DNA from 3 places in the Rossellomorea sp. GQ25 genome. Region 1 is predicted to be linked to each of the others. Evidence: riboswitches for the same ligand, from Rfam matches in the RefSeq annotation. Region 1 holds a riboswitch; each other region holds the start of a gene.
What was found. Region 1 has a riboswitch for cobalamin ahead of AC6CIB_RS16015 (ribonucleoside-diphosphate reductase subunit alpha). Riboswitches for the same ligand answer to the same signal wherever they lie in the genome.
Positions count from the first base shown of each region.

Region 2: linked by a shared signal. The riboswitch ahead of AC6CIB_RS07490 (hypothetical protein) and the one ahead of AC6CIB_RS16015 (ribonucleoside-diphosphate reductase subunit alpha) in region 1 are both predicted to bind cobalamin.
Region 3: linked by a shared signal. The riboswitch ahead of AC6CIB_RS06170 (acyl-CoA thioesterase) and the one ahead of AC6CIB_RS16015 (ribonucleoside-diphosphate reductase subunit alpha) in region 1 are both predicted to bind cobalamin.

Region 1 covers NZ_JCAXEQ010000005.1:74,593-81,874, forward strand. Annotated here, with positions in the region: gene AC6CIB_RS16010 (ribonucleotide-diphosphate reductase subunit beta) at 127-1,164, opposite strand; gene AC6CIB_RS16015 (ribonucleoside-diphosphate reductase subunit alpha) at 1,184-3,430, opposite strand; cobalamin riboswitch at 3,578-3,758, opposite strand; gene AC6CIB_RS16020 (VOC family protein) at 3,972-4,382, opposite strand; gene AC6CIB_RS16025 (SurA N-terminal domain-containing protein) at 4,922-5,698, shown strand; gene AC6CIB_RS16030 (YczO family protein) at 5,822-5,998, shown strand; gene gnd (NADP-dependent phosphogluconate dehydrogenase) at 6,043-7,282, opposite strand, start outside.
Region 2 covers NZ_JCAXEQ010000002.1:344,113-351,394, reverse strand. Annotated here, with positions in the region: gene AC6CIB_RS07520 (hypothetical protein) at 1-77, shown strand, start outside; gene AC6CIB_RS07515 (hypothetical protein) at 225-743, shown strand; gene AC6CIB_RS07510 (HAD-IIB family hydrolase) at 782-1,534, shown strand; gene AC6CIB_RS07505 (DUF2975 domain-containing protein) at 2,167-2,646, shown strand; gene AC6CIB_RS07500 (helix-turn-helix domain-containing protein) at 2,657-2,938, shown strand; gene AC6CIB_RS07495 (IDEAL domain-containing protein) at 3,236-3,460, opposite strand; cobalamin riboswitch at 3,743-3,939, shown strand; gene AC6CIB_RS07490 (hypothetical protein) at 4,116-4,340, shown strand; gene mmgD (citrate synthase) at 4,341-5,456, shown strand; gene prpD (2-methylcitrate dehydratase) at 5,559-6,992, shown strand; gene prpB (methylisocitrate lyase) at 7,011-7,282, shown strand, end outside.
Region 3 covers NZ_JCAXEQ010000002.1:71,831-79,112, reverse strand. Annotated here, with positions in the region: gene AC6CIB_RS06180 (S8 family serine peptidase) at 1-939, opposite strand, end outside; gene AC6CIB_RS06175 (helix-turn-helix domain-containing protein) at 1,298-2,548, opposite strand; gene AC6CIB_RS06170 (acyl-CoA thioesterase) at 2,864-3,337, opposite strand; cobalamin riboswitch at 3,485-3,674, opposite strand; gene AC6CIB_RS06165 (hypothetical protein) at 3,934-4,122, shown strand; gene AC6CIB_RS06160 (flotillin family protein) at 4,301-5,806, shown strand; gene ade (adenine deaminase) at 6,170-7,282, opposite strand, start outside.

The DNA of each region.
Region 1 (7,282 bases):
GATAACGGCGATATTCTGATTTTATCGGCAAAATCAGTACTTTTATCGGCGGAATTTCAAATATAACGGCGAACTGGATGCTCACGAATATCTAACCTCTGACCAAAAGTACCACAGCTCTAATTTTTACAGTTCATCAAACCCATTAGCATCCGATGTCTTCGTATATTGCCTTGATTTCTGTTCAAAGAAATCGGTTTTCCCTCTATCCACTTCCTGATAGGCAATGATCCATTTTAATGGGTTGGTCTTATATCCTTGGAATGGTTCTTCAAACCCTAGCTGTTTGGCTCTTTTATTCGCCATGAATTTAATATAATCTTCAAGGTCGCTCATTAACAGCCCTTCAACATGAGATCCGATGATGTCCCTTCCCCACTCTATTTCCAGGAGAGCTGCCTGTTTGAAAGCTTCCTTTCCAAAGTCACGCAGCTCTTCCGTTTGATAAGAGGGATTCTCGTTCAGTACCTCTTTAAATATTTTTTCAAATAATCCGACATGCAGCTGTTCATCCCGATTGATATAATTAATCATCGTCGATGTCGCCACCATCTTTTGATTTCTGGCCAGATTGTAGAAGAAGGCAAAACCGGAGTAAAAGAACAACCCTTCCAGAATTACATCATAGATGATCGACTTTAATAGATTCTCAATGGTGGGGGATTCTACAAATCCTTTATATCCATTCGTTATAAATTCGTTCCGCTTCTTCAAGATTGGATCGTTCTTCCAGAAATCAAACACTTCATCCTGCTTCTTTTTGGACACGATACTGGATAACACGTAACTGTACGAGTGGTTATGGACGACCTCTTGCTGTGCCAAAATGATCATCAATGCATTCAGGCTGGAATCCGTGAGATAGTCTGCCACTTTACCCGCGTAATCTGTCTGCACACTATCAAGGAGAGCCAGTAAGCCGATGATTTTCAAAAAGGACTCCTGCTCCTTTGATGAAAGAGTAGGGAACTGTTTGATATCCTTTGCCATATTGATCTCAAAAGGCGTCCAGAAATTCCCCAGCATTCTCTTATACTTTGGATAGGCCCATGAGAACCTGACATCATCCCAGTTTAATATATTCGAGCTTTGTCCATTTACAATTCCAGTAGATTTATTTGGTGCCTCAGAATCTATTAAGATTCGCTGCTTTAATCCATTCACGTTATCATCTTCCTCCCAGTTAGCTATGGCAGCTTTCACATTCTTCAAAATTTGAAACGGATGTTGATCTCACATAGTAGGTCGTTTTCAATCCTGACCTCCATGCATCTAAATGAAGAGATAGTAACTCTATCGCCTTGATATCATTCCGCACATACAAGTTAAACGATATTCCTTGATCTATATGTCGCTGTCTCTTCTCATTCTGTTTAATACTCCAGTGCTGATCTACGTTATAAGCCGTTTTGTAATACCAGGTCGTCTTAGGTGATAAATCAGGTGCTGTAACAGGAATCTTATAATCTTTCTTTTCTTCCGAGTACTCCAATCTGAATAAGGGATCTATACTTGCTGTAGAGCCAGCTATAATCGAAGTGGACGAATTGGGCGCAACCGCCATTAAATATCCGTTTCGGATTCCTTGTGAAGAAACATCATCCCTGAGTGTATCCCACCTCGGTCCAGAATACCCTTTCTTTGAAAAATACTCTCCAGTCGACCAGTCGGAACCATTGTAATATGGATAGGAGCCTTTTTCTTTCGCTAATTCATGACTGGCTTTTATCGTGTAATAAGCAACATCCTCGTATAGTGAGTCACAATAATCAACTGCTTCATCGCTCTCCCATTTCAAACCTTTTAATGCAAGGAGGTGATGCCAGCCAAAGGTTCCTAATCCAATCCCTCTATAGCGTTGATTTGTCAGTTGGGCTTGCAGGACTGGAAGTCTATTAATATCTATGACATTATCAAGTAATCTCACTCCTATGGACACGACTCTCTCCAACTCATCATCCATGATTGTTTTGGCTAAAGAAACAGATGCCAGATTACAGACGACATAATCTCCGGGAGATTTATAGGTAATGATTTTCCCGTCCTTTATGACCTCTTCTTCCATGACGGTCGCACTCATATTCTGGGCGATTTCGGTACACAAATTACTACAGTAAATCATTCCCTTATGCTGATTGGCATTTAGCCGATTGACTGTATCACGGTAAAACATATAGGGCGTTCCCGTTTCGAGCTGGGAAATCATGATCCGCTTGAAAATTTCAATTGCTGGAACGACTTCCCTGGAAAGATCAGGACATTCTACGCACTCCCAATACTTATCCCTGAACGAACCTTCTCCCTCACTCTCATCATAGTAATCTTCCAGGGAATACCCCATGACCACCCTCACTTCATGAGGATCAAATAAGTACCAATCCCCTCTATTCTCCACTTGTTCCATAAATAAATCCGGTAAGCTTACTCCAGTGAAAAGATCATGAGTACGCTGCCTTTCATCTCCATTATTTAAGCGTGTATCAAGAAAAGGAAAAATATCCTTATGCCATACATCCAAATAAACAGCGATCGCTCCTTGACGTTGCCCTAATTGATCAACGGATACTGCTGTGTTATTTAATTGCTTCATCCATGGAATAACACCTGAACTTACTCCCTTGAAGCCTTTGATATTACTTCCTCTGCTCCGGACCTTCCCCAGATAGATACCGAGACCCCCACCGTTTTTACTTAGTGTGGAAACATCTGTATTGCTGTCATAAATACTTCTTAAATCATCGGCTACCGTATCAATAAAACAGCTTGATAACTGACCATGGCTTTTGCCGGCGTTGGCAAACGTAGGGGTCGCAACCGTCATATACAAATTAGACAGTGCCCAGTAAGCTTCTTCAATAAGCACCAGACGCTTATCACGGGGTTCGTTCATAAAGAGTGTCATGGCGATGATCAGCAATCGCTCCTGAGGTAATTCAAGGATTTTACCATCATGGGACTTAGTTAAATACCGCTCTGATAATGTGACGATCCCTATGTAAGTAAACAGATGGTCTTTAGATGAATCCATGATCCTCCCCAAAGTTTCAATTTCTTCTTTGCAATATGAATCCAATAGTGCGGGAGTATATAATTTCCTATCAGTCAAGTCTTGAATTAATTCATAAAAGGAATTGTACAACATGCTTTCTTCAACTCTCCTTGAATGAGCGATTGTACGATAAAGTTTCATTAAATATAATTCTGCAGCTACATACGTCCAATCAGGTTCATGGGCAGAGATCCGTTCAACTGCCGTGAGGATCATGAAATGATAAAGCTTTTCTTTACTCATTTCAGATTGAGCGTCTGCATACTTAAAAGTCTTTTCATCAAATTCTTTAAAATGAAGTTGCGGAAAGCGACTGTGGAGATTTGTAAGAATCGCTTTTGCTTCCATTGTTGTCCGCTGATACTGTGATACGATTGACATCATCATTCCTCCCAATTTATACAGTGTGGGAAGGATTCAAAAAAAGCCCATCCTTCTGAAGGATAGGCTTTTATGTACGAAAGATATATGAATAGACTAAAGGGACTATTCCAATCCTCGCTTTATCCTCCCAATTCCCGAAGAAGATAACACGTGATAAACAAGGCAGGTCTCCTGACTCGTGCTTCACCCTACTCTAAGGCCTTCCCATCCTATATGACAGTGGCAGTTCCTTATTTCGTCAGCACTTACAGTTGCGGGGACAGTTCCGGATTCACACCGGATTCCCTTTTAAGTCCATTCAGACACCCAATTCACAGGTTATAATCAATATATAGTTAAAATAATTAAACAGAACACAAAATGTTGTGTTCTGTACCATCATAAACGATTAAAAATGAATTTACAAGTGAAACTATTTATTTCGTTTAGAAGTTGAAATCTTTTAATAGTATCACTCTATTACCCTCTTAAAGTCAAGAGTTGTAAAATGGTCATTGCATTCACAATCAAATCCCTATTTTATGTGTGATAATCCTATTTAGAGATTAAATGCTTCTTTAAACTGCGGACTCAGTTCGCTCCAAACATCGAAAAGATTGCCATCCCCATCGGAAAATACAAAATTTCGTCCATTATGCCCCCTGTTTTCAATCTCCCCGGCTTCGACTCCTTTTTGAACTAAATCTTCTCTCAACTCTTTTAATGCTACTAAACCATCTACTTCAAAAGTGATGGAAAATTTCTTGTTTTCGTACTTATCAAAAAAATTACTGCTTTCTTCATCCAAAGCACCCACCAGGAAGAAACTTTGATTTGCAAGGTCTAGGATTGCCTTGTCCTCATCCTTATAATTCACATTCGCGTTTAATTTTTCTTTATACCATATGCATGCTCTTTGTACATCCCTTACTGGAATATAAATAGTCCCGATTCTTACTAATTGCCTCATCGTCTCTCTCCTTTTCATTTATTCTGTTTACTAGTTCAACAAAAGGAAGGAAAACCCTTCCATTAAAATATGCTTATAATTATTATTTTGCATGAAAAGAATAGGAGAAGATTGAATACTACCTTCATAAGGACACTAGTCAGCCGACACCTTCCTAAATGTTAGTTGAAGAAAAAGTAGCCACTCTTTATAATTCAAATAGAAGGTTGTTTGACAGTATTCTTTGGTCCCCAATATTTTTTATAGGCTGTTTAAATGGAGGAAGACCTCGATTTAAACAGTCTCTTTTTTTACCTACTTAGATTGAACGCATAGGTGAAAGTCTTCTTACATTTTCATTTCTAGCCGGCAGTTGTCAGTCAAATGTAATCGCATACATTATAGTGAAAGAGGGAACATATAAGTAATTTACTGTATTTCAACCTTATTACAATCAATACTTTTCAGCTTAAATACTTTCTTTTTACGGGTTTTTCATTTAAAATGCGCATTAAGTGATTTTTTTCGAAATCACACCTTAGTTCTGAAAGGAGTCTATTATGAAAAAATTATTTACGACTTTACTATTAGCATTACTAACGATTGGACTAGCCGCTTGCGGTTCGAACGAGGAGAGCCAAAAACAAGCTGACGATAAAGCCAAAACAGAAGAAAAAAGCGATGGACAGGCTCAGGAAGAACAAGCAAAGCAAATGGAAGAAATGCAGAAGAAAATGGATGAACAAAAGGTTGAAAGAGATAAGATCGTTGCCATTGTAAACGACGAAAAAATTAATGGGGAAGATTTCAATAACGTATTGACTCAATCACAAATGCAATATCAACAGATGGGGCAAGACCCAACAAGTAAAGATGCAGCAAAGAAAATCAAGGAACAAACAATTGATAGCCTGGTTGGACAAACACTCCTTATGCAGCAGGCCGATGAAAAAGGCTACAAAGCGTCAGAAGATGAAATCAATAAACAACTGGAAGAAGTTAAAAAGCAGTATGGTGATGAAAAGAAATTTGAAGATGCCATGAAAAAAGCCGGATTTACGATGGACGAGTTAAAAACCCAAATCGCTGAAAACATCAAATACACAAACTACGTTGAGAAAGAAATCAAAGTAGAAGAAGTCTCTGAAGATGAAATGAAGAAATTTTACGATCAGTATGCGAGCCAGCAAGGTCAGGGTGAATCAAAGGATGCACCAAAGTTTGAAGAAGTGAAACCTCAAATTAAGACTCAGTTAGAGCAACAGAAAAAACAAGAAAAACTTGTTCAGCATGTAGAAGATTTAAAGAAAAATGCTAAAGTTGATGTGAAAATCTAAACTTTTATCAAAGAAAGCCACCTATATCGATAGGTGGCTTTCTTATGTTCTATCCCCCGATGTTTTTCTCTGCTCACGAAGGGTATGGTACAACAACGACTCATTAAGGGAGGATGAAAGATAATGACGAAGAGGAAAAATGACAATCCAGAACAAATCAATAAAGATCATGACGGCATTCTCGATCAGCATGAAAGTGAGCAAAATGTGGATCCAATTCCCCTCGATGACTTAAAAAAAGAGCAGCAGGACGAGAAAAATAAGCATCATACGAAAGATGACTCATCAAGCAAAGAATAATACATTAATCAAAAGCCCTGTGGGATTCCCACAGGGCACTATTCTTATTTAGATAACCAATCCGTATGGAATGTCCCTTCCTTATCCACACGCTGATACGTATGGGCTCCAAAATAATCACGTTGGGCTTGCAGAAGGTTGGCAGGCAGTGACTCAGAGCGATAGCTGTCATAATATGCTATAGCACTCGCAAGACCCGGCACAGGGATACCTAATTTAATCGCTGTAGCCACCACTTCTCTCGCTTCCTCCTGATAGTTTTCAACGATTTCCTTGAAATATGGATCAAGTAGTAAATTCGTTAATCCCGGTTCACGATCATACGCTTTCTTGATTTCTTCGAGGAAGCCTGCACGAATGATGCATCCACCTCTGAAGATCATGGAAATTTCGCCGGGCTTCAGGCTCCAATTATACTCATCCGAAGCAGATTGAAGCTGGGCGAAACCCTGTGCATATGAACAAATTTTGCTTAAGTACAACGCTTTACGAATCATTTCGATAAACTCTTCTTTGTTACCGGAGAACTCCTTATTTCGTGGTCCTCTTAAGATCTTACTTGCCTTTACTCTTTCTTCCTTCATGGCAGAGATGAAACGGGCAAACACAGATTCAGTAATGATCGATAAGGGTACACCTAATTCCAGTGCAGAAATACTCGTCCATTTCCCTGTTCCTTTCTGCCCTGCGGTATCCAGAATCACGTCAACAAGGGGTTTTCCTGTTTCTTCATCCACCTTTGTGAAAATATCCGCCGTGATTTCAATCAGGTAGCTGTCGAGCTCCCCCGCGTTCCATTCTTTGAATATTTCATGCAGCTCTGTAGCGCTTAAACCCAATACATTTTTCATAAGATAATACGCTTCACAGATAAGCTGCATATCACTGTACTCAATTCCATTGTGTACCATTTTCACATAATGGCCTGATCCATCCGGACCGATATATGTACTGCACGCATCGCCTTTTACCTTGGCCGCAATCGCTGTCAGGAAAGGCTCGACTAACTCGTATGCTTCCTTCTGACCGCTCGGCATGATAGCAGGACCGTATAAAGCGCCTTCTTCTCCGCCTGAAACACCCGCACCGATGAAGTTGATTCCTTTTTCACCAAGTTCCTTATTGCGGCGAATTGTATCTTCAAAGTATGTGTTTCCTCCATCAATCAGAATATCTCCCTGATCTAAATGAGGAAGCAATGATTCAATCGCTTTATCGGTAATATTACCGGCTGGAACCATAATCAATATTTTTCGTGGTGTTTCTAATGACCGCACGAACTCT
Region 2 (7,282 bases), on a different contig from region 1:
AAAGTTCCGCAGACATGGTGGCTTATCAAATCGGGAATCGTTTCTATATAGCCAGGAAACTGTTCGTCCATCATTAAGTAGTATGCTTGGCAGGGAGCCACGGGGACAGGCACCGTGGCTCTTTTTGAAAGGAGGAAACAAAAGGGATTGCCTCTGTGGTCTTTTTTAGAATAACCTAAATATAAATGACCTATCTAATCGTTTGAACATAAAGGGGGAATTTGATGTTTTTATTTATCGCATTGGCGCTGCTCTCTCTAAATGTGGCCTTTCTTATATTAAAGCTTGTGGCTCCTTACTCTGAAATGATGAACTCTTTTAAAACAGTGAATGGATTTTGGAAAGCTCAAGTGGCTTGTTTGGCTTGTGTCTTGCTCTTTGTATTTCTGCATTTTTCAGGGGAAGAGAGGGCCAAATGGCATACTAGCCCTGACTATGTTTCAGATGGTAATTTGTATTTGGGTGATGCGAAGGGGAGCATCGAATACAATTCATTTGTGGTGGAGGAAGAAAACTTTGAAACAAATCTGATACTTCCTGAGAAAGCCATAGGTGCAGATAAAGTGCGCCTTCTATTCACTCACGATGGACACGGAAAAAAAGAACCGATAGCGTTACCCCATTCCCGGGATAAGGAACAACCAGTGACGCTGTGGTTTCCTGACAGTGGGAAATGGAGAATGGATATTGAAATAAATGGTTCCGTATATTCTTCAGTTGTTTTGCCTGTCAAAGAGAAATAACCGAATCACGAAATTACACTAAAATTGAGGTGAAGAAAATGATTTTTGTATTTGATTTGGATGGAACGATTTGTTTTAAGGGAGAACCATTGAGTGATGAAATTTGTGAAGCATTAGATGTCTGCAGGGAGCTAGGACACGAAATTATTTTTGCTTCTGCCCGTCCTATTCGTGATTTATTACCTGTTCTGCCTAAACGATACAGACATTTCCGGATGGTTGGAGGAAATGGTGCCTTTACGTACGAAAACGAGAATATGAGCGTACATTCTTTCACACCTGAAGTGACAGATTCTATAAAAAAGATAATCGAAGAAAACCAGCTCACGTATTTGATTGACAGTGACTGGGATTACAGCTATACGGGAGATGCCCATCATCCGATATTTCGTAATCTTGACCCCGAAAAACGCGCTGTAAATAAGCAATTGGCTCACCTGACGAAGATAACGAAAATCGTATTATTTACAACAGACCAAGCCATCACACAGAAGCTGGACCATCTTCCTGTACAAATATATGAGCACGGCAATGAAGCATTGATCGATATTAGTCCTTCGGGAATACATAAGCTGGAGGGGCTGAGACGTTTAGGTGTCCTTCCAGGCGAGTTTATTGCATTTGGAAATGATCATAACGATGGAGAATTATTTAAAAACGCAAAATTTAGTGTTTGTGTAGGACAACACCCGATAAGCGCGAACGCAACTACTGTCATAGATATTAAGGATGTTCCTTCTGCCATTAAAGAAGTCAGTGAACACTACGTTAAAAGAGTAATCAATTCTTAAAAGGAATCTTATTTCATATAAGGGGGTTTATCTGTAATATGGTAAGCTTCTTTTTTTATAAAAGGTCATTGAGTTAGTTGAAGGGTTTTGAAATAATTGGTAGATAGTTGGTTAAAGGAAGAGTAATAAGGAGGAAACGATGAGTAGAGATAAAGATCGATATTTTTTGGAGTTTGCTCTAAAAGAAGCAGAAGAATGATACTGATGCTTCCAATGAGTTTCCCAGAGAGTTTCTTAGAGCATACCTTTTTTGACCTATTAGTAGATGGAGAAGAGGATTACGATTGCCGGAACGAAGGAGGAGGCTCCAGGGGGCATACATCCTATACATACATTGTATCGTAGGTTTACCCGACGATTTTTCAAACATTAATTTCGTTTTTAGAGAATGTAAAATGCCATTTCATAAGCCAACGGGTTTCGAATTTATTACTTAAATGGGGAATTGGGGTCCGGTCTCCACACGTTAAAGTGTCAGCGTGCCGGGGGGCAGACTCCAGTTTTTTTGTTCGAAATGAATATTTGTTTAACGATAACCATAAAAATATTATTAATTATAAATAAATATTTATTGATAAACAATAAATAAAGTGGTAGAGTAAAATCAATAATCAATAAGCGAGGTGCTTTTTATGAAAAGGGAAACACTCTTTTTAAAGATTGCTGTTTTTCTTATCGGGACTCCAATTGTTGCTTTATGCGTCTTGGGGTTACCTTGGTTAGCTATGGATGTAGCAGAAAGTGATTCGAAGCTTGCATATGTGGTGTATGGCATTCTAATCATTATGTATGTATCCGCTATACCGTTTTTCATCGCATTGTTTCAAGCCTTTAAACTATTAAGCTTTATCGATAAGAACAATGCATTCTCTGAATTATCCGTAAAAGCTTTAAAGACTATAAAAAAATGTGCCATTGCCATCAGTCTCATATATGTGGCAGCGATGCCGCTCTTTTACATTCTGGCGGAGGTTGATGACGCCCCTGGTATCATATTGATCGGAATGATCTTTATTTTCGGTGCAGCGGTGATTGCCGTCTTTGCGGCTGTTCTTCAGAAGCTACTGAAAAATGCCATCGATATCAAATCTGAAAATGATTTAACGGTCTGAGGTGAAAACAATGACGATTATAATCAATATTGATGTGATGCTGGCTAAAAGGAAAATGAGCGTAACAGAGCTTTCCGAGAGGGTTGGAATCACGATGGCAAACCTTTCGATCTTAAAAAATGGAAAAGCAAAGGCCGTTCGATTCTCAACGTTAGAGGCAATTTGTAAGGCTTTAGAATGTCAGCCGGGAGATATTTTGGAATACCGAAGTGATGAAGATAATCAAGAGGAACACGATGGGGGAAAGCTTGATGCTTCCGGAGAGATACGAGGCTCACCGGGAGCAGATTGAACGGACTTTGATTCCGATTGAGGTCCGGGAGCTGGATTGATTTGAAAGAGAGGGACGGTTCGCTTGCTGATGAGGCAAGTAAACCGTCCTTTTGGTTCTTTGTATAAAGAAAAATCAACAACTTGTCATGATTACGGAGGGAAATAGGTCATTAGGGTACGTTAAAGCGTCAGGGTGCCGGGGGTCAGAGCGCAGTGTTCAGTCAAAAGAAAAAACAATGCCCCTGCCATAATCAGCAAGAGCATTGTCCTCCTTATCAATAGAAACCAATCGGCTTATTTATATCCAATAAATCTTTTATACCGTTACATCCTTTTCCTCGTGATCTTTACGGATCTGATTTAACTCCTCCGTCAACCGCAGGAATTCTTCTTTGTTTCGATCACGTAAAGATTGGTCGATTTTCTGCTCGAGTTGCTCTTTCCGGAATGTTAGCAGGGCCTTGTCCAAAATCATTTCTGCAAAAAGAGAGTCTATGCCGGGTACCTCGGACTGTGGTGAATTTAGCAAATACTTCTTCATGAAAAATCAACTCCTTGACCTTTTTTCTATTATACTAACCATTATCTCAATATTCAAACATTTTAAACGAAAAATTTAAATTATTTGAAGGGAAGGAAGTTGGAAACCAGTTTCATTTAAGGTTTTGTTAAGTTTGCTATATGGGAAGTAATGTATGCTGAATAAGGATTAGTTGGGTAGTTTTTCCCATACAAAAAAACTCCAGGTTTAGAAAGGAAAATATGTCAAAAAATAAAATTGTTTGTAATTTTTAGAAATATTTGATATGTTTGATTGGAAAACTGAATACGTGTAGAAGCAGGTGTAGAGGGATATGACGATCCTCTACTTAATAGGGAAGTTCGGTTAGAGCCCGACGCTGTCCCGCAACTGTATTTGGGAGCGATTCGAAAAGCCACTGTCTTTAGAAACTTGAAGATGGGAAGGTTCGGAGAGTGATGATCATAAGTCAGGAGACCTGCCTGTTTCAGCACACATCAATACCTACGAGGATAGGGGGTGTTAAGTGCGAACGAGTGATCAACATTTTTTGTTTTGGCTTTTTGGGGGAGCAGAAAATGTTTATTTAAGCATCAGTTCGATCTTAACAACTTCTTTTTAGAAGTTGTTTTTTTATTGTCCATTTTTAAACAAGACGGATTCGAGGTGAACTTCTTTGTTTGGAACAGTTGAGTATTTTACCGATTACTTCAAAACGTGCATTATGAACAACTTCAGTGGAGAAAAGACACTTATGCTTTCTTCCAATTATCAGCGTTTGACAAAAGAAATCATGATGCGGATAGAAAAAAGAGAAGAAAAAGAAGTTTGTCTGAGCAATCTTGAAAGGGCTTACAACAAAATGAGTGAAGAGTTATTTGGAGATAGGAGGAAGAGATAATTGGAAGCTAAACAAAAATTTTTCCCCGGACTTGATGGTGTTGTTGCAGCAGAAACCAAGATCTCGTTTTTAGATACGGTACAAAGTGAGATTGTCATCCAGGGTTATGACCTTATTAAACTATCACAATCTAAAGAGTACATGGATATTGTCCATCTACTGCTGGAAGAGAGTTTGCCGGATACTGCAGAGAAAGAAGCGATGGAAAAGATGTTGAAGGGTGAGTATGAAATACCTGGGGAACTGCTTGAAATATTCAAACAGCTTCCGGGAAATACGCATCCCATGGATGGGCTTAGAACGGGAATATCAGCACTTGCTGGATATGACAACAAACTCGATGATCGTTCATTACCCGTGAATAAAGAGCGAGCTTATCAACTTCTTGGAATGGTGCCCAACGTTGTAGCGAATAGCTACCGGATCATTCACCAATTGGAGCCGGTCCGTCCAAACGAAAACCTTTCATATAGTGCAAATTTCTTTTATATGATCACTGGGCGAGTCCCCTCTCTACTGGAAGAAAGGATATTTGACCGTTCTTTAGTTCTTTATAGTGAGCATGAGATGCCGAATTCCACCTTCACGGCGAGGGTGATTGCGTCTACTCATTCTGATTTATACGGTGCCTTAACCGGTGCTGTCGCTTCCTTAAAAGGGAACCTGCACGGAGGGGCGAATGAAGCGGTTATGTACATGCTTAATGAAGCAGGCAGTGTGGCAACATTTGAAGAGCTGCTCGAAATGAAAATGATGAAAAAAGAAAAGATCATGGGATTTGGGCATCGTGTGTATATGAAGAAGATGGATCCAAGAGCATTCATGATGAAGGAAGCGTTAAAAGAACTATGTGATGTAAAAGGCGACCACCTTTTATATGAGATGTGTGAAGCTGGAGAGAGAGTAATGGAGAGAGAGAAAGGGATCTATCCGAATCTTGATTATTATGCAGCTCCGGTCTATTGGATGTTGGGGATACCGATTCCACTATATACTCCCATTTTCTTTAGTGCCAGAACAGTCGGACTTTGTGCGCATGTGATAGAGCAGCACACCAATAATCGACTCTTCCGTCCGCGAGTACATTATACAGGCGAGCGACGTGTATTTAATTAAACAACTGGGGAGTTGTAACGTCGCCCGCCTGATGCAAATGGATATTTTGGCGAATACCCATTTATATCATAAATAACTTCTAACAGAAAAGGAAGGTATCTCATGCTAAAAACGAGCGAAACGACGAAAACCGATGTGTTATTGGAAGAAATAGCCGATTACGTATTAGATAGAGACATCACAAGTACGGAAGCATATGAAACGGCACGCTATGTATTGTTTGATACGCTTGGATGCGGAATTCTCGCTTTGAAATACCCGGAATGCACGAAGCTTCTGGGCCCTGTCGTACCTGGGACAATTGTACCTAATGGGACTCGTGTGCCCGGTACGTCCTTCGTCCTTGATCCTGTGAAAGGGGCATTCAACATAGGGTGCATGATCCGCTGGCTGGATTACAATGATACGTGGCTCGCTGCGGAATGGGGACATCCATCTGACAACCTTGGAGGCATTCTTGCTGTAGCGGATTATGTAAGCAGAGTACGGATTTCGGATGGGAAAGAACCTTTACAAGTTCGGGATGTGCTCGAAATGATGATCAAGGCCCATGAGATTCAGGGAGTACTGGCGTTGGAAAATAGCTTGAATCGTGTAGGGCTCGATCATGTTCTGTTTGTGAAAATCGCAACGACAGCTGTTGTCACGAAGATGTTGGGTGGATCTCGTCAGGAAATCATAAATGCGTTATCGAATGCATGGATTGACAATTCAAGCTTGCGAACATATCGACATGCACCGAATACAGGCTCGCGAAAATCCTGGGCAGCAGGAGACGCAACAAGTAGGGGCGTTCACTTGGCAATGATGGCTGTAAAAGGCGAAATGGGCTATCCAACCGGGCTTTCAGCGCCTGGATGGGGATTCCAGGATATACTCTTCAATAAAAAAGAATTGGTGCTGGGACGTCCACTTGAATCCTATGTAATGGAAAATATACTGTTCAAAGTATCTTATCCGGCAGAATTCCATGCCCAGACAGCAGCTGAGTGTGCGGTCAAGCTCCACCCATCAGTGATTAACCGACTTGACGAAATCGATGAAATTAAGATCATGACACATGAATCAGCTATACGCATCATTGATAAAACAGGTCCTCTTCATAATCCTGCGGATCGCGATCATTGTTTGCAGTACATCACAGCCATCGGATTGCTCAAAGGCGATATCAAAGCAGAAGATTATGAAAATGAAACAGCCCTGGATCCAAGAATCGATGCCTTGCGGGAAAGGATGACAGTGGTAGAAAACAAACAATACAGTGAAGATTACCTTGATCCGAGCAAGCGCTCAATCGCAAACAGTGTACAAATTCGTTTCACAGATGGATCCGTTACCGAAAACGTAGAATTAGAGTTTCCATTAGGACACCGCTTCAGAAGAGACGAAGCGATTCCAAAGATTAAGGAAAAATTCATGAACAATATCAAGACCCACTATTCAAGTAAACAACAAAGATTGATAGAAGAAGCCTGCTATGACAGGGACAAATTAGAAAGCATGAAAGTGAATGAATTTGTAGATTTGTTCATCTAGAAAAGGAGGATGGCCAAGATGGCATGGATTGTAGACCAACCGTTAGCACAAACAGAGCTTGCCGACCAATTTCAAAAATGTATCTCCAGTGAATCGATTTTGCAAATACCTGGCGCGCATGATGCGATGGCTGCCCTCATGGCAAAGGAGGCTGGTTTCTCAGCACTTTATTTATCGGGAGCCGCTTACACAGCAAGCAGGGGACTTCCGGATCTCGGGATGATGACGTCAACTGAAGTCGCAGAACGCGCCAAAGACCTTGTTCGTGCTACTAATTTACCGGTATTAGT
Region 3 (7,282 bases), on a different contig from region 1:
ATATAGGTCAGCATCAGGGGCAACCCCTTCAACAGATACTTCACTATCATTCTCATTTTGTCCTACAATCGTTCCCGATACATGGGTACCGTGAGAGGTGTAATACGAACTTCCTGTATAACTGAACTCAGGCTCACTCGTATTCTTCCAATCTTCATAGGTGGCTTCCATGGGATCAGAATCATCGTCAACAAAATCATAACCGCCTTTGTAGGCATCCTTCAGATCAGGGTGGTTATAGTCGACTCCCGTGTCGATTACCCCGACTTTAATCCCATCTCCCGTTATTCCTTCCTTATGTAACTGATCTACCTTTAAAAATGGAATGCTTTCCACAGACGTTGTGATTTCCCTCTCAACATCTTTTGGGAGATCTTGTTGAACGGGATCTACCGTAAATGCCTGATTTTTATACACCGCTTTGACAGCTTTGGAGTTAAGCAGTAGCTCTACTTGATTGGCTGGAAGTGTCATCGCCACCCCGTTATACGCGTCTTTATAGATTTGGGTAATTTTCGGCGCTACCTTTTTTCCTTTTACATTACTAGTAAATAGATGCTTTGTTACATCTTCCTTAAAAATCTTATGTTCTTTCTCTACCTTTGCCTCAGCATCCGCTTTCTTGAGTTTTTTTCCTTTTACGGCCGCTTCTAAAACAGCTACATTGCTCGGTTTAGATTGAAATTGGACGATAACCGAAATCTCTTCACCGGATGCTAAATCACTCTGTTGAAATCCTTGAAGGCCCATTGTATTAGTTAATTCCAATTGATGTAAGGCTTGTCTCTGCTCATCAGTCAAAGAAGATAAAATTGTTTCTGCTTCCCAATCAGCAGCTGTGGCTGTTGGAATGGAATAGGTCGATATTGGAGATAACATTAATCCTGTGGATAATGCAATCACAGCTGATTTCTTTGCAATGGAAGATCCATTCATCATTTCTACCTCTTTTCTGTAATATTAGATGGTGATTTATCGAAATATTGGTTCAATTCATATTTTAAAGGAGTTTGAACTTGTTTGTATGGGGGTTTACTTCGAGACTAATGAACTACATAATTGGTGGGATTTTTAACCTATAACTGATTTTCCGTGGTTTCTGCAGGATAAAAGTTGTGAAATAATGAATTGGTATTGGGGTTGCAAAGGGCTTGTTTGGATGAATATTATGCAAAGAGGACGATTAACTTATAATATAGTGGTAAAATGAATTGATTTTCTAGTGTTCCATCTACTATCTTTCAAAAAAAGAATGATAAAAAGAGACAAGTCATCCTTTTATCATTCGGAAGGAGCATTATTCTAATTCATAATAACTTATTTCGCTGGACATCTTATCGGATGCAAGCCGGAAACCCTTTTCTGTTTGCCCGGTTTTAACATAATATAAAAATAGTTGTCTTTCATAATGCTGATACATCAATTGACTTCCCGTTTTTTTGAAATGGGGGAGAGCTGTATTTTCAATATACTCATAAAGTTCTTTTTCATTTCCCTTTAGGGTGAGTAAGTAAATCTCAAAGAATACGTAAGTGGGATCCTGATGCTGAGTTGCCATTTTTAGTCCTTTTGTCGCTAAATGATTGAGCTCTTCGGAAGTAAGTAAATTTCCTTTCATACAAGCAAGTATATAGCCGCTAAGTGTTACCAAATAATGTGACGCAGGGGTTTCCTCATTAATAAGTTTTAATGCTTTTTCATAGGATTCTTTTGATTCAGAATATCGTTTTCTCCTAAAATATTCGAATCCAAGATTGTTATGGATCTTATGTTCCCTTTCCTTGGAATTAACGGATTCACAGACTCTGAGGAGCTTATCATACTGTTGTTTGGTTTCTTCCATATCAAAGGGTTCTTTGGCATTCAATTGGATTAAAATTAAGGTTTCAGAATCGATAACCCTCAGGATATTTAATGTTTTTTGGAAAAAATGCAAAGCTCTTTGCCCATAATAATAGGCAAAGGTGTTTGAATGAATGGAATGATACGCTAATGCCAAATGAAAATAATATTCGGAGTTCGGATATTCATCGTCAATCTGTTTTAATACTTTAATGCAAGAGTTAAACTGCCTTGTTGAATGATGATAGATTCCCTTGACATGCAACAATAAATTTTGTTCAAAAGGAGAAAGAGAGTAGTTTTTATGTTCGAACATGTCCATTATTTCTTTTGCTTTTCCATGTTTATTCAAAAATAGATAATACCTTGCCAGGAAAAGATTGTATTGAACAATGAAGTCTGATAGAAACCGTAAAGGTTCTTTTTCAATTTCCCCTTTTAATTGATGGATTTCATTGGTTCGAATCATAATAATCGCATCGTTCCATTCTGATAACTTAACCTGTAAGGAATGATAGCGAGAACGTTCAACATCCATATTGATTCCAAGCTTTCTTGCAAGTAAATCAGTAATTTCACTGGAATACTCTGTGATTCCTCTTTCAATTTTACTTAGATGCGTGGGGGAGCATATCCCCTGTGCAAGCTGCTCTTGAGTCAAACCCGAATCTTCGCGATGAAACTTAATTAATTTACCTTCAATCATACTACACCCCAAATGAACTATTTTATTATTCATTATAGGGAAAATTTTCTCGGTATTCTATAGGTTTAGAACAAGACGGAGGTCTGAAGGCAATAACATCCAAATAGCATCTCTATAGTGTTTTTCTCTTTTCTTCCTGAAGTTCATCCTGTACTTCTTTCACCAGAGGAGGGGAATCCTGAATGACTTCCCGCTATATAACCAACCCCGTTTTCATTCCAATTAGGATCCAATAGACTAGCCCTTTTAAACACTCAAAGCCTAGATAAGCTCTGAGTGTTTTTGTTTTTAGGATAGTCAGCAATCAGCGACTGTTTACAAAATAAGCGCACGATTTTTTCTATGCTCTTTTCTTAAAGGAGCCGTTTTGAAAAGCCTCGATTCTTCTTCTGTCTTTGGAATGACCTTTGGCACCGGCTTTGGTTTTCCATTTTCATCAACGGCGACCATCGTCAGGAATGATTCAGTCGTCAGGGTTTTGACACTCGTTACGAGATTCGTAGAAAACACCTTTACATAAACCTCCATTGATGTTCTGCCTGTAGAAGTGACGTATGCCTCGAGGCTTAACGCATCACCGACTGTTGCAGACGACAAAAAGTCGACGGAGTCAATCGATGCCGTAACGACGACTGAGCTGGAGTGCTTCATTGCTGATAGTGCCGCAATTTCATCAATATAGGAAAGGACTTTTCCTCCGAAGATCGTTTGCATATGATTGGTGTCCGGTGGCAGCACCAATTTTGTTTGTATGGTTCGTGAACGTTCTACCGAATAAGCTTGTTCCATTTTCTCATCTCCCAGTTTAATTTCCGAAATAAAAAAAGCATCTCCTTTTAAAAAGAAGATGCGGCTATTTCAAGCGAACGTCCAGAATCATGTGATTCCTCATGTGGCTCAATTAGCGCAACACCCTCCTATCTCCCGTAGGAACTTCTGTGTTCTTCCCATTTGGCAGGTCTCCTGGCTCAGCGTCAACGATTTCGCATTCCTTCCCATTTCAATTCGAAACAGTGGATCCATACGAATTCTCAGCCTTACAGTGGCGGGACCGCGTTGGACTTTCACCAACTTCCCTTTTAAGAAAATGAACTTAAATCATCTTCACCAATGAGCAATGATTAAATTGTGAACGCATTTATTTTATCATAACCCTTAGTGAGTGAGGAGAATGATTAGGGTAAAATTTATAAACAAGTGCTTTTCAAAAAGGTAGTGAGATCTGAAAAATGCCACAAGACAAATTGGTAAAGTAGTAGAGTATATCGATCAACATCTAAGCGAAGATTTATTCTTAGAACAATTAGCCAAAGTATCAACCTATTCCCCCTTATCACTTTCAGCGGATGTTTAAAGGGCTGATTGGTGAAACACCAGCAGGTTATGTGAAAAGAACGCGCTTGGAAAATGCAGCGCATATGCTCATTTACGACCCGCAGCTTCCAATCACACAAATTACGTTCATATCATATTTAATCGGTTCCGTACTGTCCTGTTCTTTCTTCCTTATCGCGATTGGAGATCATCTCATCATATTTACCCTGTTAGGGGCGATACACGGCTGGTTTTTATAGTATGAAAGCTCGAACTTTTTAAAGGTTCGAGCTTTTTTATATAAAATTAGGAGATTCACCTAAATTATTGAAACTTTTCTATCACTCTTCCGTAGATAGTATTGCAGCTAGCAATTTTATTAAATATTAAATCAGTTGCTCGACTGATTTATAGAAAATGTTGAGAGGGGTTGTCAGAATGCTAGAATCATTAAGTATTATCGGATTTTTTATGTTCTTGATTCCTGTTCTGGTTATTGCTGCTATTGCAGGAATTGCCTATTATTTCTGGATGAGGTTTCGTTATCGTACAGCCAGATCCAACCAGGCACTGATCATTACAGGACCTAAACTGGGGGATCCTGAGAAGGAAACAAATATTTTCACCGACCAGGAAGGACGTTCCATGAAAATCATCAGGGGTGGAGGGTACAGATTAAGACGTTTCCAAACTTCCACACCTGTTAATCTTACATCCTTCCAGTTAAAGCTATCGACACCGAGAGTATACACAAATGGCGGAGTACCAATCGTTGCGGACGCAGTGGCGATGGTGAAGGTGGCAGACACATTAAATGGGATTGCGAACTATGCTGAGCAGTTCCTTGGTAAGGATCAAAAAGAAATTGAAGATGAAATCATCGAGGTACTGGGAAGTAATCTTCGTGCGATTCTTTCCAAAATGACTGTTGAAGACATTAACAGCAACCGTGAAAAATTTAACGCTGACGTATCAGAAATTGCCCAGAAGCAGCTGGATCTTATGGGCTTCAAAATTACGTCACTCGGGTTAACTGACATAAGAGATGCAGACGAAGAAAATGGATACTTAAAAAACCTTGGTCGTCCACGTATCGCCGAGGTCCGCAAGCAAGCTGAAATTGCAGAAGCAAACACCGAGCGTGAAACCCGTATTCACCGTGCCCAAACCGATCAGGAAGCGAAAGAGGAAGAATACAAGCGTCAAATTACCATTGCCCAATCGAAAAAAGAGAAGGACATCAAAGACGCAGCTTTCAAAGAAGAAACAGAGCGGGCAAGAGCAAAATCGGAACAGTCCTATGAGTTGGAAAAAGCCAAACTTACCAAAGAAGTGAAAGAAGAAGAGTTAACGCTTCAATTCCTTGAACGTGAACGTGCCGTGAAGCTTGAAGCAGAAGAATCAAAAGTTCGTAAAACAAAAGCCGATGCCGAATACTACGAAACGACTCGTAAAGCAGAAGCGGAAGCGCGCAAGGCTGAAATTGACGGGGAAGCGAAAGCTAAGATCCGCAGAGAAGAAGGTTCTGCAGAAGCCGATGTTATCAGAGAACGAGGTAAAGCGGAAGCCGAATCCCGTAAACTGCTTGCAGAAGCGATGGAGAAGCATGGCGATGTCATCATTACAGAGAAACTAATCGAAATGCTGCCAGTTTTCGCAGAGAAAATTGCCCAGCCTCTTAACAATATTGATTCTGTTAAAATCATTGATTCCGGTAATGGCCAGGGAGTTCCTTCATTTGGGAAAAGCATCACCAGAACGATGCTTGACATGCAGGAACCGTTACGCGAAATGACAGGCATCGATGTAGGTGAATTACTGAAGTCGTATGCAAACAGAACCCATGAAAGACCTTATCAGCCAGCAATTTCAGAGTTAGCTGACAAGGAAGTTGCTGTGACGACCGAAGAAAAAGAGTCAAAAGAAGAAGGTCAAAGTAAATAACGAGAATGGAGATGTCTCAACAAAGGAGACATTTTTTTTCTTATGGAAAATCGCTTTCTTTGAAGTGCCTAATCTATTCCAATAAAAAGAGCCAGGCACGAAATCATTTGTGCTTGGCACCTATTATGATGAAATAACTGTACCTGGTACAACTCGGATGAATTGTACCAGGTACAGTTATTTATTTAGGTTCAACTGCTGATAAATCATGAAAAATCAGCAGCTGAATATAGAAAGATATTTAACAGGTGAAACCAACGGAAAATTTGCCTGTTAAAAATATTCGAAGAAATTCAACAGTTGAATGAACAGCAATATTCAACTGTCAAAAAAACATTAAAATTCAACAGTCCAACAAACCTATCAACCTTGTATCCCAACCTCAATATGCCGGGAACTTTTAACATCAATCAATCCTAAATCTGTCAGCTTCAACTCAGGGATCACAGGCAAAGTGAGAAAAGAGAGAGTCAGAAATGGATTAAAGTCTCCGGAGAATCCTAATTCTACAAACGCATTTTTCAAATCGCTGAGCCCTGATACCACTTCTTCAAATCCCTGGTCGGACATCAACCCTGCAATCGGTAATGGGAGAGAGGCTATGACATTTCCGTCTCTTACCATCACCAGGCCGCCATTCATTTCGTTAAGCGCCTCGATAGCTTGCAGGATATCACGATCATTTGTACCAGTTGTGACAATATTTTGGGAATCATGAGCAATGGTGGTAGCGATGGCTCCTTTTTTCAATCCGAATCCTTTTACAATGCCCAAGCCAATGTTTCCTGTCCCTTTATGTCTTTCAACGACAGCCATCTTAAGTTGATCCTGTTGAATAGAAGGGATAAAGAATCCATTTTCTACTTGAACCTTTTCAATCTGTTTATTGGTTCTAAGGTGGTTAGGGATGATTTCAATAATATGTGCTTCTTTTGTAACGCCCATTTCAATTTGGAGATGTTTTTCAGTTAGTTCAGGAATATGAACAGTTGAAGTCAGAGATGGTTTTGGCTCCGGTTTTACAATTGATTCTCCGACAAACTGTCCATGTGCAGCTACTTGTTTCCCTTTTTTGTACACCTCTGATATAGAGATCGTTTTAAGATCTTCCAGTAATACAAGATCCGCATCGTATCCAGGTGCAATTGCGCCTTTAGTGTGTAATCCATAACATTCAGCAGCATTCAAAGAGGCGATGCCAATCGCCAAGAGAGGATCGAGACCTTCCTGAATTGCTAATCGAATATTGTGATCGATACTGCCTTCCTCGATTAAATCATCCAAGTGCTTATCATCTGTACAGAATAGACAGCGACGGGCATTTCTTTCGTTAACAACTCCAATAAGCGATTTCAAATCTTTAGCCACGGATCCTTCGCGAATGAGAAGGTACATCCCTCGTCGTATTCGTTCCAATGCTTCAGAGACGGTGGTGCATTCATGATCGGTTCGAATACCTGCGGATTTATAAACATT